DNA from 4 places in the Shewanella sediminis HAW-EB3 genome. Region 1 is predicted to be linked to each of the others. Evidence: predicted binding sites of a transcription regulator. Region 1 holds the regulator's gene; each other region holds the start of a gene.
What was found. Region 1 encodes sigma-54, which starts transcription at its own class of promoters, with help from an activator protein. Its sites were predicted from a motif close to GTTGGCACGNNNNTNGNNT; they were not measured.
Positions count from the first base shown of each region.

Region 1 (3,941 bases):
TCGCTTCTTTCAAAGAAGTTTTACTTCTCGATAGTGGATGGAGTCGGCGGGTTTCGCTGTATCGCTTCAGCAGAACTTCATCTGAAGAGTTGAGAAAGAAACTGAGTAATTCAGTATCTGCAGGCAGGTTGGAAAGTTGTTTTTCGAGCTCTTTTTCCTGCTCAGGCATGTTACGAACGTCGACACTGATGGCGACAAGTTCGGTACTACCCTTAAGTTGATCGAGTAGTGAGTCCATGAGCGGTAGAGGCAAGTTATCGACACAATAGTATCCAAGGTCCTCTAAAACCCTGAGGGCGACAGATTTTCCTGATCCGGACCGACCGGATACCATAACCAGTTTCATTGAGTAATTACCTGATAGAGTTCTGATTCATCTTGTGTTTTGCGTAACTGCTTCAATATCAGCTTATCATTGAGCTTCTCTGCCATAGTCGACAGGGTACTCAAATGCTGCTCACATTGATCCGCAGGCACTAATAGCGCAAATAGTATATCTACCGGCTGTTTATCAATCGAGTCGAAAGCGATAGGCTCTTCACACTTGATTAGAACTGCAACTGGTTGACTTATATTGGTTAATCTCCCGTGAGGAATTGCAATACCATTACCTATCCCCGTGCTGCCCATCTTCTCTCTAGCCAAAAGGCTTTCAAATATCTCTTGAGAGGTAAGGGTCGGGTACTGGACAGCCGCAAGATCGCTGATAAGTTCCAGTACCTTTTTCTTACTGCCCGGAGTGGCGCAGGTTGTGCACTCCGGCTGCAGGATCTTACTAAGTTCCATTATTAATGTTTTGTTAGCTTCTCTTTGTGTTTAATAACCTGACGGTCTAGCTTATCAATCAGGGAGTCAATTGCGGCATACATGTCCGCATTTTCAGACGTAGCAAAAACCTCACCACCGGAAAGGTGGAGTTTTGCTTCCGCCTTTTGCTGCATTTTCTGAACATTTAAAATAACGTGCACATTATTGATCTGATCGAAATGCCGTTCAAGTTTAGTAAACTTTTCTTCAACGTATTGACGTAGTGATGTTGTAATTTCAATGTGGTGCCCTGTTAGGTTTATTTGCATAGAATTACTCCTCCGTTTCCGATTGTGTTATGTAAACTAACGCTTGCTTATGATCTCAATAACGCTTTATAAACTCTTACGCTGATTCGATGGGGGGATGAGCAGAGCTTCACGATATTTGGCAATCGTTCGCCTCGCCACTTTGATCCCCTGTTCCCCCAGTAGCGTCGCCATTTTGCTGTCGCTCAGGGGTTTCTTCTGGTTTTCGGCTGCGATCAACTTCTTAATGAAAGCGCGTATCGCAGTCGATGAACATTCTCCACCATCATCCGTACCGACATGACTGGAGAAGAAGTACTTCAATTCAAATATCCCTCTGGGGGTGTGCATATACTTCTGTGTTGTGACACGTGAAATGGTCGATTCATGCATTTCAACCGCTTCGGCGATGTCGTTCAGCACCATAGGCTTCATCGCTTCTTCACCGAACTCGAAGAAACCTTGTTGAAATTTCACTATGCAGTTAGAGACTTTCAGCAGGGTCTCATTACGACTTTCCAGGCTCTTAATAAACCACTTGGCTTCTTGCAGGTGACCTCGGATATATTGCCCATCGGCTTGATTCTTTGTGCTTCTGGCCATGGAGGCATAGTGCTGATTGACATTAATCTTAGGCATATAATCCGGGTTTAACTCCACGACCCAGCGACCTTTCTTTTTGGTCACGGTGACGTCCGGGATCACATACTCATCTCGCCCAGGAGTAATGGCCAGTCCCGGTCTTGGGTTCAGCGTCTGGATCAGTGCAATCGCCTCTCTGAGATCATCTTCTTTCAATTTAGTCTTGCGCATTAGCAGACGGAAATCACGTCCGGCAATAAGGTCTAAATGTTCTTTGATCAAGAGTTTGGCATTGCCGATATGAGGAGTCGTGTCGGCATATTGGGCGAGCTGAATCGAGAGGCATTCACTGAGATCTCTTGCCGCAATACCGATAGGATCGAAATGCTGAACACGCTTGAGTACGGCTTCAACTTCATCCTGTTCAATTTCAGGGTCGCCCATTGCCTCGAGAATATCGTCGACACTTTGAGTCAGGTAACCGCGTTCGTCGATGGCGTCGATAATGGCGGTGGCGATGGCTAGATCATTATCGGAGAAAGGGGTGAGGTTTTTTTGCCATTCAAGGTGTTCATATAAGCCTTCGCTGGTTTCACCTTGAAAGGGCATATCGTCGTCGCGCATTGCCCCGGAACTGGAGTTTGGGGTCGCAGTATAGACCTCGTCCCACGTGGTATCCATGGGAAGATCTTCTGGCATGGAATCTTGGGTCAGTGCATCGGATGTCTCGACGGCTGAGCTATCTTGTGGGCCTTCGTTATCTGTATCACCTTCTGCTGAGGCGCTATATTCAGGCTCATCACTGGCTTTACTATCACTATTGACGGGCTCTGCATCGACTTGCTCTTCATCCAACTCAAGTAGTGGGTTGGAGTCTAATGCTTGTTGGATCTCTTGTTGCAGTTCCAGCGACGAAAGCTGCAAAAGGCGTATTGCCTGTTGCAGCTGTGGTGTCATGGTTAACTGCTGACCCATTTTGAGCTGGAGTGACGCTTTCATTTACCGCTATTCCCTTATTTTGTAATTATAAAATGAGAAAGCCTGCTAAATAATTTTTGGGGTTTCTCTGCCCCCTTAACTCGCTATCTGTTTGCGAGTCTTAACGAATCTGTTACTTGAAAATCGATGCTATAGATTAACTATAGCTTGAATTGTTCACCTAAGTACACAGCCCGTACCTGCTGATTGTCCAAGATTTCGGCAGGGGTGCCTTCTGCTATTAAGTTTCCGTGACTCACGATGTAGGCGTGTTCACAAACGTCCAGTGTTTCACGAACGTTATGGTCTGTTATTAGCACGCCAAGGCCTCGACTCTTGAGCTGTAAGATGATTTTCTTGATGTCGATAACGGAAATCGGATCGACGCCGGCAAAAGGTTCATCGAGCAAGATAAATTTTGGATTCGCCGCCAAAGCTCGTGCAATTTCGACTCGTCGACGTTCACCACCAGACAAGGCCATACCGAGACTGTCTCTGATATGAGTAATATGGAACTCTTCTAACAGGTGTTCGAGCTGCTCTTCGCGTTCATTGTTACTCATCTCAGAGCGGGTCTGTAATACCGCCATGATGTTATCTCTGACGGACAGTTTACGGAAAATACTGGCTTCTTGAGGCAGATAACCTATCCCTTTTCTGGCGCGTAGATGCATGGGATCTAAGGTCAGGTCATCCTCGTCGATAAAGATGCGTCCCTTATCGCTCTGCACTAAGCCGACCACCATATAAAATGTGGTGGTTTTTCCCGCACCATTTGGGCCTAACAGGCCGACAATTTGCCCTGTTTTTACTGTGAGACTCACATCTTGTACTACGGCACGACTCTTATAGCTCTTGGCGAGGTTAACGGCCTTTAGCGTCATCTCGCTCATTTTGGCTCCTGTTTTATAGTCGTTTGTTCCGGCTGAGTCTCTTTTTTCGTCTCAGGTTCATCTGATGGTGTTAGAGTTTTTGTCTCAGGTTTTGTCTCTTCCTGATAGTTTTCTGGCTCATCTGATGGTGTTGGTATTTGCTGTTCAGGCTTTGTCTCTTCCTGATAGTTTTCAGGTTGAATGATGGTGATCACTCTGTCATTGCCGGTACTTTCAGCAATGAGTTGTTGCTTAGCGATGTTATAACGGATCTGGTGTCCCGTTACTTGGCTGCCAGCCTGTTCCAGAGTGGCATTCCCGATAAGGGTTAGGGTTCGACTGGAGAGTTCGTAGCGTATCTCTTTGGCACTCGCTGATGCCGGGCGACCATCTTCCATTATCTGTGAATAGGTGGCAGGGCTTCCCGTTGCAACCAGTATCTTTCCGCCACCTT
Region 1 is NC_009831.1:869,309-873,249, forward strand. It holds gene rapZ (RNase adapter RapZ) at 1-346, opposite strand, end outside; gene ptsN (PTS IIA-like nitrogen regulatory protein PtsN) at 343-786, opposite strand; gene hpf (ribosome hibernation promoting factor) at 789-1,076, opposite strand; gene SSED_RS03735 (RNA polymerase factor sigma-54) at 1,143-2,636, opposite strand; gene lptB (LPS export ABC transporter ATP-binding protein) at 2,777-3,508, opposite strand; gene lptA (lipopolysaccharide transport periplasmic protein LptA) at 3,505-3,941, opposite strand, start outside.

Region 2 (3,941 bases), 750 kb from region 1:
AATAGGCGCGTTTTGTCGAGTCCATCTCTATCGATACTGCCAGTTGAAATGCGGCTTGCATGGTATTGTTGGCATCGACTATCAGATCGTCCATTGAGGTTGGATCCGGTATCGGTTCGGGATCCGGATCCGGTGTTGTGGTCTCTGGTGGCGTAGTTGTGGGTGTCGTTGTATCAGCCGTTGGCGTAACGCTGGTCGGTGGACTTGTTATTTCTGTGGCACCATCATCACCGCCTCCACCGCAACCCGAGAGTAAAATCGAGATAATGGTGATGACCAAAACCGGTGACGTGAAAATGGTTCGGCATAATCTACTCATGCTGTGTCTGGTTATTCTTTGTTTGATTATAGATTTCATGTTCTGATCCTTATTCCTGTCTCGTCTAATCCTGGAAAATCAGTGATCGGTTTGCATTGAGATACCAGTTGGGGTTGGTGTTTCCCGTTTTATCTGCAGCAAAGTTAAGAAATTCCGAATAGGTCATATCTAACCTTTCTCTTTCGAGAGGGTGTTGCCAACTGGTCGGGATCTCTATAGCCCAACTCATGCCATTCTCATTGAGGAAATATTGGCCCGCACCGGGGTCGGATCTATCCTCTCTGGATCCGAAATAAGCGGTGGCAAATTTATCGGTCGGAGCCTTGTTTTTCAGGTGGATCTCCAGCTTGCGTCCCGGCAGCTCTCCAACCACGTTTTTGGCCGCTAAGCCGTGGTCGGTGCCGGGAGTGGCAAAGATAAAGGGATCATAGGGGAAATCCGGCATCTGTGATTGGGCAATCGTGGTCTCGAAGGGGACTCTCATCTTCCAGGTGGTTCGATAGCTGGTGCCACAACCCGATTCGGTTCTCAGGTAGTTACACCCGGTCGATAAACTGATGTGATCCCACAAGTCTTGGGTAAAGATAAATACGGCATTAGTTTGTCCTGACTCTAATGGAGAGCCTGCCTGAGCAACGTCATCTATACTCCATTCGATGGAGTTTTCTTTAACCTTGCCCATAGCAACATCGGGTAGTTGTATCGCAAACCCGTTATGGTAGGCGGCGCCCATTGCGGCAAGCTGAGCTTCAAACTCGACTCTTATTATCTGATTATTCTTGATATATTCGATCAATCTCAGGTGAAAGATGACGTCGTTCATATCGTAATCTTCCTGATCGGGGTAGAGATCTTCATAGGCAACCGAGGTGTAACTCGATGATGAGGGGTAGTAATTAATCGTGACCCCGGTTTCGGTTATGGTGATCTGATGATCTTCCACCTCACCGTCACCGACACCGCCAGTCGGGCCGATATCCGCCAGACTGCTGAAGCGAAATCGTGCCCAGGATTGGCCGGATTTTCCCCAGGTTGGCACATCTAAACTCACGCTGTTACTGCCAGGAGAAAGTGCATGGCCGATAATTGCCTGTTCATCACTGTCGAAACTGCCGTTTTGATTCCAATCGAACCAGGCATTGAGGTAACCACCTGTGCCTGTAGCGGTCGCTAATATTACAGCCGATTCACCCAGCTCGAAGCCAGTCGGAAAGCTGATACCATCTTCATCATCTATGCCATCACTGCTGTCATCAGAAAGCGGCAATGGGTAACCATTAGCTTCATTGTCGACGAGTGAGCCCAGATAGAAGTCATCGATAATCGAGTGTCTGGCACCATTAGATGCCATATAGGTGCCGTATGAGTCTGGGGCGTCACCGAAGTCAACGTTATCTCCAACGGGGACCTCGGCCAAGGCGCAGCGGGCGCCATCATTGCTCGATGATGAGGGGCCATAAGCAAATATATCCGCACTGGGGTTCGCTTCATCGACATTGAGGCGATAGATCTTTCCGTCACTGTTATTACTGAGGTAAAGGGTTCCGTCAGGATCGAAGAACTGGGCACCGAAGGTAAAATTTGAACCCGAAGAGGTGACCACGACACCTAAGTTATTAGCCGAACCATTTGAGGGATCTATCTGCAGTAAGCTACCAGTGGCCCCATTGGTCACTGCATAGATCTGCCCGTCACTGGGGTGGAAAGCAAAGTCAGTTATCTTATAGGTGGCATTATCGGTACTTCCGACAACCAATGACATTGAATAGTTATTAGGGTCATCGAGGGGGATTTTAAATAAGCCTTTGTTTTTTTTATAGCCGTACCAAACATTTTCATCGATGGCGATATCACCCACAAAGAAGTTACCGGCCGCGGCGGCAGAGGTATCCTTAGTGACGTTTAACGGCGTGATGATGTAATCATCGCCTGTCTTACCTAAGGTACTGCCTTCGTAATCCCACCCATAAATATAGTTATCATGATAATTATATCCGACACCGTTATAGGCTTTAATGCGATTCATGTCGTTTGAAAGTATGACATAACTTCCTGTCGCCAGCTCTACGCCATAAGAGATAGGGACAGAGGAGGGGGTTTGTATGATAAATGCTTGAGTTGGACAGTTAGAAAACTCTGCCGCCCATGACGTTCCCTGGCTGAGCAATAAACACGTGGTTATAACCGAGCAGTATGCTGTTTTCATTGGGTGTCCCTATATCCATATTCTCTGTGTAGAGGGTTAAATGCAGGGGATGTGCCACAAGTTAAAACTTTTATTTATCAGGCTATTACGCTTGATTTATTGTTCGCTTTTTGAAAGTCGGTGCAAACTGCAAATCAAGTTGCAATTGGAAAGATAGCTGGAAAATAGGGTGAAAAGTGGTGGAATTTGTAGAGCGAGAAACTTATACCGATTGGTATTATTCAGCATTGAGCTCAACGGTTCTCGATTGTGCTCAATGCTGAGTGGGGCTTGAAGAGAGACTTTTTATACCAAGTGGTATTACTTAATTGGCGATGTAACTACACCATTCACTGAGTTCTCGTGGATCGCCATAGGCTTTCATCCAGCGAATAAAGCTTTGAGGGCAACGAGTGCTGAGATTTAACTGGCACCAGGCATCGAGCGCTGCCTGTGTATTATACCCTTCATAGTAGGCATCGAATGCCTTATCTGAGTGTCGCCAGAATTTATGATCGATTCTGCCACGCTCGGCCAAAAATGGATGGTCGCCTTTAGGTTGAACTTGCTTACGAACGTGATTGCTCAGATCATTTAATATCCGCTGCAGTACATCTGCGCCGATCTCATTCATCTCAAGTTCGTCGATCTTGTCGATGTCGCTACCCACCAATAGATTGATACGTTCAATTAAGTAGTCGGTATTGAGTGAGATAGCCAATTCGTAAGCGAACAGGTCTAACTTTGCGAGGATTCGGTCTCTGTACTCCTCTTTAGAGAACAGCTTATCTTTAATTGCCTTGTTGTAGTCTCTGACACCTGGATGCTTGCTGATAAGCTCTTTCTGCAATAGTGGGTATTCACTTAATTGCTCTTTAGGGAGTAACGACAACAGATTAACCAGCTCAGAAGTATTGACCATTAAGCTGCCAAGTTCTGCCTTAGCTTTAGGTGATAATTTTGTTGTCATCTTAGTCTCATAGCTAATCAAAAGTGACTTAATATTACCTGTTTATGACTTCACTGGATACCGCTAAGCACTTGAATGAGGGGTTTATCACTAGAAATCACTAAGAGGAAGATTGTTTTATAGTGAAGCGCTGCTTGGCATAGTGTGGACCATGAAGTCTGTAGCGTAATAGAAATTACATCGCTATTTAAACAAGCGTTACCAAGTTTCTTTTCAGGAGATGTTAGATGAAGACCATTGCATCCATACTATTATTGGCACTTCCCTTGGCTTTGGCTCATCAAGCACAAGCGGTGGAATTCAAGCCACTCGATAACGCATTTGTCCAGCAATCGGCTGCTTTTGGGGTCACTCAGGATAACTGGGACCATGGAGCCCATGCCGGGGTAACATTTCCTAATGCGTATCGGTTTACCCCCCATATGGAGATCTCACTGCCTGTCGATGTTAACCCTCGAGAATGGCCA
Region 2 is NC_009831.1:1,621,550-1,625,490, forward strand. It holds gene SSED_RS07080 (hypothetical protein) at 1-358, opposite strand, end outside; gene SSED_RS07085 (LruC domain-containing protein) at 384-2,525, opposite strand; gene SSED_RS07090 (hypothetical protein) at 2,830-3,474, opposite strand; gene SSED_RS07095 (serine hydrolase domain-containing protein) at 3,702-3,941, shown strand, end outside.
Region 2: the regulator sigma-54 is predicted to act here: its motif matches at 2,566-2,584, upstream of SSED_RS07085 (LruC domain-containing protein).

Region 3 (3,941 bases), 2.7 Mb from region 1:
CCCATATTATTCGCCGGTCTATCCTGAAGCGCCGCCGACTAAGATAGCCGCGACGGGCTCTATGTATCAGGACAGTCAGGCATCCAGCCTTTATTCTGATATCAAGGCACTTAAGGTCGGTGACATCATCACTGTCATGTTGCAGGAGTCGACACAGGCGAAGAAGAGCGCCAGTAATGAGATCAAGAAGGGGACTGATTTAACACTCGATCCCATCTATGCGGGCGGGAAAAACATCTCTATCGGTGGTCAGCCTATCGATCTCAGATACAAAGACAGCATGAATACCAAGCGCGAGTCGGATGCCGATCAGAGTAATAGCCTCTCCGGCAGTATCTCTGCCAATGTGATGCAGGTGCTGAATAACGGTAACTTAGTTATTCGCGGAGAGAAGTGGATCAGCATCAATAACGGTGATGAATTTGTTCGAATTACCGGCATCGTTCGCTCTCAGGATATTAGACCGGACAACACCATCGATTCACAGCGTGTCGCTAATGCCCGCATTCAATATAGTGGTACAGGTACCTTTGCCGATGTTCAGAAAGTGGGTTGGCTCAGTTCATTCTTTATGGGCAGCTGGTGGCCTTTCTAAGGAGTCATTGTCATGAAAATTAAGTTGTTTTCTATATTCCTTTTACTGCTTGTCTGCGGCACGAGCCAGGCCCAACGCATCAAAGATATTGCCAATGTGCAAGGCGTGCGAAGTAACCAGTTAATCGGTTATGGCTTGGTTGTTGGTTTACCCGGCACGGGTGAGAAGACCCGCTATACAGAGCAAACATTCAAAACCATGCTGAAAAACTTCGGCATTAATCTACCCGATAATTTCAGGCCGAAAATTAAGAATGTTGCCGTTGTGGCGGTCAGCGCCGTAATGCCGGCTTTTATTAAGCCGGGTCAAACTCTTGACGTTACCGTATCCAGCCTGGGTGAGGCTAAGAGTCTGCGTGGGGGCATGTTACTGCAAACTTTCATGAAGGGGGTCGACGGTAACGTTTATGCGATCGCTCAGGGAAGCATGGTGGTGAGTGGATTCAGTGCAGAGGGGCTGGATGGCTCTAAAGTCATTCAAAATACCCCAACCGTTGGACGTATTCCAAATGGGGCCATGGTGGAAAGAACCGTCACAACCCCATTTTCGACAGGTGATCACTTAACCTTTAACCTTCGTCGCGCCGATTTTTCAACGGCCAAACGTTTAGCCGATGCCATTAACGAACTACTCGGTCCTGGAATGGCAAGGCCGCTGGATGCCGCTTCTGTGCAGGTGAGTGCCCCAAGAGATGTCTCTCAGCGGGTCTCATTTCTGGCAACCCTTGAGAATATTCAAGTAGAGCCTGCGTCTGAGTCTGCAAAAGTGATTGTTAACTCCCGTACCGGTACCATAGTTGTGGGTAAAGATGTTCGCTTACTACCCGCGGCTGTTACCCATGGTGGACTCACAGTCACCATTGCCGAAGCTACACAGGTATCACAGCCAAATCCGCTAGCGGGCGGTCAAACGGTCGTGACATCAAACAGCACTATCGATGCCAGCGAAGAAGATAGTCGTATGTTTATGTTTAACCCAGGCACCTCCTTAGATGAGCTGGTCAGGGCGGTAAACCTCGTCGGCGCAGCGCCTTCCGATGTGCTTGCGATTCTTGAAGCGTTAAAAGTGGCCGGTGCTCTGCATGGCGAGCTGATCATTATCTGATTTTTGTCAGGGCCCATTCAATGCCTTCATATAAGAGAGTTCAGTTTTCTGTCTGAACTCTCTTTGATGCCTCTCCCTCCTTACATTGTCTAATTTTCCCGGCTAAATATCCGTTATGTGTTGAATTGGTACGCAGTTTGCAGCGTAGGGTTACTATCGTCTGAATATTGTCGGAATCTCTGGAACATTTATGGAAAAGCTGTCGAACTCATCTCACTTTTTGGATATCGGAGGTCTGGACTCTCTTAGATCGAAGGCCCAGAAAGATGATAAGGGGGCGCTTAAAGAGGTGGCTCAGCAGTTTGAAGGGATATTTGTTCAGATGTTGATGAAAAGTATGCGCGATGCCAATGCGGTATTTGAATCTGATAGTCCGATGAACAGCCAGTACACCAAGTTTTATGAGCAGATGCACGATCAACAGATGTCTGTGAACCTATCGGATAAAGGCATGCTGGGACTGGCAGATCTTATGGTTCAGCAACTTTCACCGGAAACCAGCAAGGTCACTCCGGCTTCGGTGCTTCGTGGTGATATTGAACAGGGTGGGATGGCTCAAGGAATGGTGATGAGTCGTGCGGTCAGAACTGAGGCTACTCCTATTAATCCACCTGCGGATAGTCAGCTTGTTGACGCTAAACCAAATAGTCCGCTTGAAAGCATATTAACAGGCAAGAGTTTGCCGTCTGAAGTGACAAAGGCGGGAATGACGTTTAGCGGTCCTGAAGATTTTGTTGCCAAGCTTTATCCTCACGCTGAAAAAGCCGCAGCCACATTGGGTACCAAACCTGAAGTGCTTATTGCGCAATCGGCATTAGAGACTGGTTGGGGACAGAAGATGGTAAAACGTGCGGGTGGAGATTCGAGTAATAACCTTTTCAATATCAAGGCTGATAAACGCTGGCAGGGAAGTAAGGCTATGGTCAGTACTCTTGAGTTTGAGCAAGGGGTTGCCGTCCAGCAAAAAGCCGACTTCAGAGTCTATGACGATATTAAGCAGAGCTTCGATGATTTTGTCTCTTTCGTGTCGGAAGGTCCAAGATACCAGGAGGCCATGAAGAAGGCAGCAAGTCCAAATGAATTTATTCGAGCGCTTCAGGATGCGGGCTATGCAACCGATCCTCAATATGCCGATAAAGTGATAAAGGTGATGAAATCCATTAGTCAGGATCTCAAGGCATCGATACCGGGAGTACAACCATGAAAGTAATATTTGGTTTGCATATGGCAATGGAATCGGTGCGCTGCGTTGCTTTTAATTTTGATGGGAGTCTCTGCTGATGTCGATGAATCTTCTTAATATTGCCCGTACCGGGGTTTTAGCTTCGCAATCACAACTGGCGGTGACCAGTAATAACATTGCTAATGCCAATACTCAGGGGTATCACAGGCAGGTTGCCGAGCAGTCTAGTCTCGAATCACAACGTGCGGGGAGTGAGTTCTATGGTTCCGGAACTTATATCTCAGACGTAAAGCGTATCTACAACGACTATGCCGCGCGTGAACTACGCATCGGACAGACGAGTGCCAGTGAAGCCCAAACGACACATACCAAGATGAGTGAGCTCGATCAGCTCTTCTCTCAGATCGGCAAGGCGGTGCCACAAGGACTCAATGATTTCTTCGCCGGCCTTAACAGCCTGTCAGATCTTCCCGATGATATAGGCATAAGGGGAAGCGTACTGGGCTCTGCCGGACAACTGGCCACAAGCCTTAATCAGATGCAGTCTCATCTCGATGGTCAGATGAAGCAGACCAATGATCAGATCGTCGGCATTACCGACCGAATCAATGAGATCAGTAAAGAGCTTGGCCATATCAATCAGGAGTTGATGAAGTCTCAGGGTGAGGATGCGCAGCTTCTCGATAAACAAGATGCGTTGATCCAAGAGTTGAGCCAATACTCAGAAGTTAACGTCATCCCGCTCGATACGGGGGCCAAGAGTGTCATGCTGGGCGGAGCTGTGATGTTGGTTTCCGGCGAAGTTTCTATGGCAATTGGCACTACACCCGGAGACCCTTTCGGCAGAGAGTCACAAATTACCGCCTCGATAGGAACTCACAGCCAAGTTATCGATGGTTCAAAACTGGGTGGACAGATTGGCGCGCTATTCGAGTTTCGTGACGAGACATTAGTCAAGGCGCAGCAGGAGCTTGGTCAACTATCTCTGGGGGTTGCCGATGCATTTAACCAAGCCCAGAAAGAGGGTTTCGATCTAAACGGCGAAGTGGGCAAAGATAT
Region 3 is NC_009831.1:3,715,853-3,719,793, reverse strand. It holds gene flgH (flagellar basal body L-ring protein FlgH) at 1-595, shown strand, start outside; gene SSED_RS16135 (flagellar basal body P-ring protein FlgI) at 608-1,699, shown strand; gene flgJ (flagellar assembly peptidoglycan hydrolase FlgJ) at 1,890-2,903, shown strand; gene flgK (flagellar hook-associated protein FlgK) at 2,980-3,941, shown strand, end outside.
Region 3: the regulator sigma-54 is predicted to act here: its motif matches at 1,824-1,842, upstream of flgJ (flagellar assembly peptidoglycan hydrolase FlgJ).

Region 4 (3,941 bases), 1.5 Mb from region 1:
CGGCTATATTGCTCATGCAAGTGATACGTTAGACGAAAACAAAAACCAATTTGATAGAACTCTGATCACAGTGGCAAACGTACGTGCTAAAGATTGGGGTAGAATAGCCACTGTGGGTATCTTCGAAAACTTAGAGCAGTCGTCATCAGATCCACAAGCTGAAGCACTCGGCGAAGCTTGGAGTACCTTTAAATTTGCCGGCGTAGCACACATAAAAACGGGCTTTGTTCCCAGCCTTAACTACATGGTTGATGAGTTCTTTTTTACTAACACCAATGGTTATGAAAACAACATGAAGCTAGGCCTGTCCTATGATATGAAGCTTGGTGATGCCAAAGCCAATATCGGAGCAGGCGTCAACTATGTCAGTATCGATAATGCAGGCGCTAAATTCACTGGCTTTTCCGGCTATGCTTTGAATGCATCAGTGCAATACCCAATATCGGATAACTGGGGGCTCAAGCTCCTATACAATGGCGTATTTGATCGTGATGAAAAGCATGCCGTTGGCTATACCGATAGCCTAGATGGCAAGCAGCATGACTCTGGGTATCGTCTCGATTTAGCCGTGAATTATAAAATTTCTAACGCCATCTCAGCGTGCCTGACCCTTAGACAACTCGATAGCTGGTACGGATACAAAACGAGTAAAGCAGATATGATGGTACTGACGACTTCAATCACTTTCTAGCCAGGTCTCCCACCTTATAATGTTAATTTTTAAAGGTGGGAAAATAACTGTTGAGGATAACCAGTTCAAGCTAAATACAATGAATAATGATGAGAGCACTTAGGATTTTAAAACCGAAGGGAAACGGAAAGTTCATACTATATTTCAGACATAAAAAAACCTGCACAATGGCAGGCCTTTTTACTTGATTGGTACCGGAGGACGGACTTGAACCGTCACGCTCGAAAGCAACGGATTTTGAATCCGTCGTGTCTACCAATTCCACCACACCGGCTTAATCAAATAGACTAACTGAAGCTAAGACCTCAGTAAGTGACGGCGATTATACCTTTGCAGATGATAATGGCAAGCCTTTTAAAAGGGGAATAGTGCTAAGCGGACAAATTTCATCCTTTATCTAGATCACTCATTAAACATCCAATTTTATGAACAGTTCCTTTATCAGTTCCTGGATTGAATATTGAAGGAAAAAGCCTGCTCCGAAAGAGCATATAACAGGGGCTTTTCCCCTGGACAAGTTTCAACTTGTTCAAATTTATACCAACTTTATTGATCGAGATCAGCTTGTTGACAGCGAAACAAGACTAATTTAGGGGAGAGTAATGAATACTGATGTTCTGAAAGAGGATTTCGCACATGGCTTTCTGGTTAGATTTAATGTTTGGTAATCCGATAGGATTAATGTCGATGATAGTCATCTTTACCACTATAGGCATCATGTCCTATCTCATCTGGTTGTTTATTGACAAGTCTAAGCCAGAATAAACACAAGGTTTCGATGAAGCAGCATTAATTTTTGCTGCTTCTAATGCAATGGGGGCAATGAAGCCCCCATCTTTTTATCTGTTTATCTGTTTATCTGTTTATCTGTTTATCTCTAATGTTCTCACAGTTTTTCGCTGAGCGATAATCCCAGATTAGCCAACATTCAAGCAGCATGCTTACGGGTAGTTACCAGATTGTGAGCAAAAGGTGGCCTTGCCTTTATTAGGTTTTGCATCTCTTCTTGACTTGGTTCACCCGCAGGTAACCTTAAGACTTGTCGATTTAGGTAGACTCTAGCTCTCATCGAGATCTTATAGTCTGCCGTTGGCCCTTGAATAGCATAGTGTTTCTGGTTACCAAGGTGTTCAATAATATTCGTTGAAAGTAAACTGCTCACAGCAGGTTCATTTTGCGGCAAGGTCAGAACGGTCTCGCCTTGGAGAAAAAACTCTCTCAAGAGGGCTCTCTCCGTTGGATCGAGTAGCTTTACTTTCTCCTCGATGATCTCTGTGTTACGTTTGTTCTTTAAATAACCAATCGCTTCATCCAGAAAATAGTTAAGCACTTGTGTCATGAGATAGGCAACACCGATAATCAGACCTAAACCTATAAAATGAGAGTTAGCTGTGATGGCCTCATCCAAATTCAATGCCGATAGCAGTGCCTTAGGTATAAATAGCAGCGCAGCGCTCACGATAGCTAACCAGAGCATCGAGCTGAAGATAAGCTGTTTAGGGGTCGATTGCTTAGTGAATTGAAATTTTAATTTCTGCATATGAAGACCTAGTGTCAAAAATCTGTACTTACTAAGATACAAAGCAAAAATAATGCCATAAATCAATGAAGTTGTTTTATTGTCAATATTTCGGCTTTTATCTTTGTTTTTAACGCACTAACTTGATCAATAACGCTGGAAGCGGTCTATGCTTATAGCTACAAAAGGCAGCACAATTTATGGATTGCAGACTCCATAATTGAGCAAAATTACTTACTTCGAGGCGCAGAAAAGGGTTCATGCAGACATTTACAGGCCGGTTAATTAAAAGCCCCATAGGTCGAAAGCTGACTTTGTCGATAGTCTTGTTTAGCTCCATCATTACTCTACTGACAACAGGCTTTCAACTCGTCAATGACTATAAGGGCGATGTCGATAGAATATCTCGTCAATTTACCAGTATAGAAAAAGTTAATTTGGATGTACTGGCTGCCAGTATCTGGGTCATCGACGAACGTTTAATCAACACTCAACTCAATGGCCTGATTCAATTGCCTGATATTACCTACATCTCAATTAATGATGATAGTGGTCAGATATGGATTGCCGGTACACCTACACCAGAAAATACGATAGAGAAGTCTTTTGAGCTATTTTACAGCTCAGGTAGTGACAGCATCCCCGTAGGTACCCTATTAGTCCAGGCAGATCTGAAAGCCGTTTATGACAAACTACTGGACCGCGCCATTATTATCTTACTTTCAAATGCGATAAAAACCTTTATCGTTGCTGGCTTCATACTATTTTTAGTCTGGTATTTTGTAACGCGACATCTGCACAGTTTAAGTCAGTATTGCCAACAGATAGATCTCGACGCCCCTGCAATTCCCCTTACTTTTGATAAAAATCATAAGAAAGAGGATGAGTTCCAGCAAGTATCACATGCAATTAATGACATGCAAAATCAAATTCGTCGCTCCTTTTCCGAGCTAAAAAAGTCTAAACAGGAACTTCAGGAGTCCCTGGCTGATAGAGAGCGTTTACTCGAGTTAGAAACCAGCTACAAGGATGAACTAGCGAGACAAGTGAAGGAGCGCACCCAAGAGCTGGAGCAATCTTTACTCGTACTTAAGCGTGCCCAGGAAGTGCTGGTTGAACAAGAGAAGATGGCCGCTTTAGGTGGTCTGGTATCTGGTGTCGCACATGAAATAAACACACCCATTGGGATCTGTTTGACGGCAGCCAGCTCTCAACTCATTCACATCCAAGAGTTAATCAAGTTAATCCACAGTGAAAATGCGACTCTGGAGGAGATCAATTCTATTCTGGAAGAGTATCAAGAGAGTTGTGAGCTAATCGTCAGTAATATTACGCGTGCAAGCACCCTTATTCAAAAGTTTAAAACCGTTGCCGCACAGCAAAGTTTAGAAGAAAAACGCAGCTTCAATTTAAAACAGAGTCTGGTGGAGAATCATGAAGCCATGAAGATTCTATTCGGTGAGCAACATGTGGATGTTCAATTCGACCTGGATCCGGATCTCGACATAACAGCCAACCAAAGCCTATTAAAGCAGATCATCACCAATATCCTGTCAAATGCTTACTCACACGCCTTCAAGCAAATGGAAAATGGCATCATTTTAATCAAGGCTCAATTGAAAGAAGATCAACTCCATATTTCAATACAAGATAATGGTTCTGGTATATCGAAAGAGGCTTCGACACATATTTTTGAGCCATTTTATACCACTAACCGCAGTCAGGGAGGGA
Region 4 is NC_009831.1:4,900,197-4,904,137, forward strand. It holds gene SSED_RS20875 (hypothetical protein) at 1-691, shown strand, start outside; tRNA gene SSED_RS20880 (tRNA-Leu) at 881-965, opposite strand; gene SSED_RS24215 (DUF3149 domain-containing protein) at 1,328-1,456, shown strand; gene SSED_RS20885 (superinfection exclusion B family protein) at 1,620-2,231, opposite strand; gene SSED_RS20890 (sensor histidine kinase) at 2,471-3,941, shown strand, end outside.
Region 4: the regulator sigma-54 is predicted to act here: its motif matches at 2,273-2,291, upstream of SSED_RS20885 (superinfection exclusion B family protein).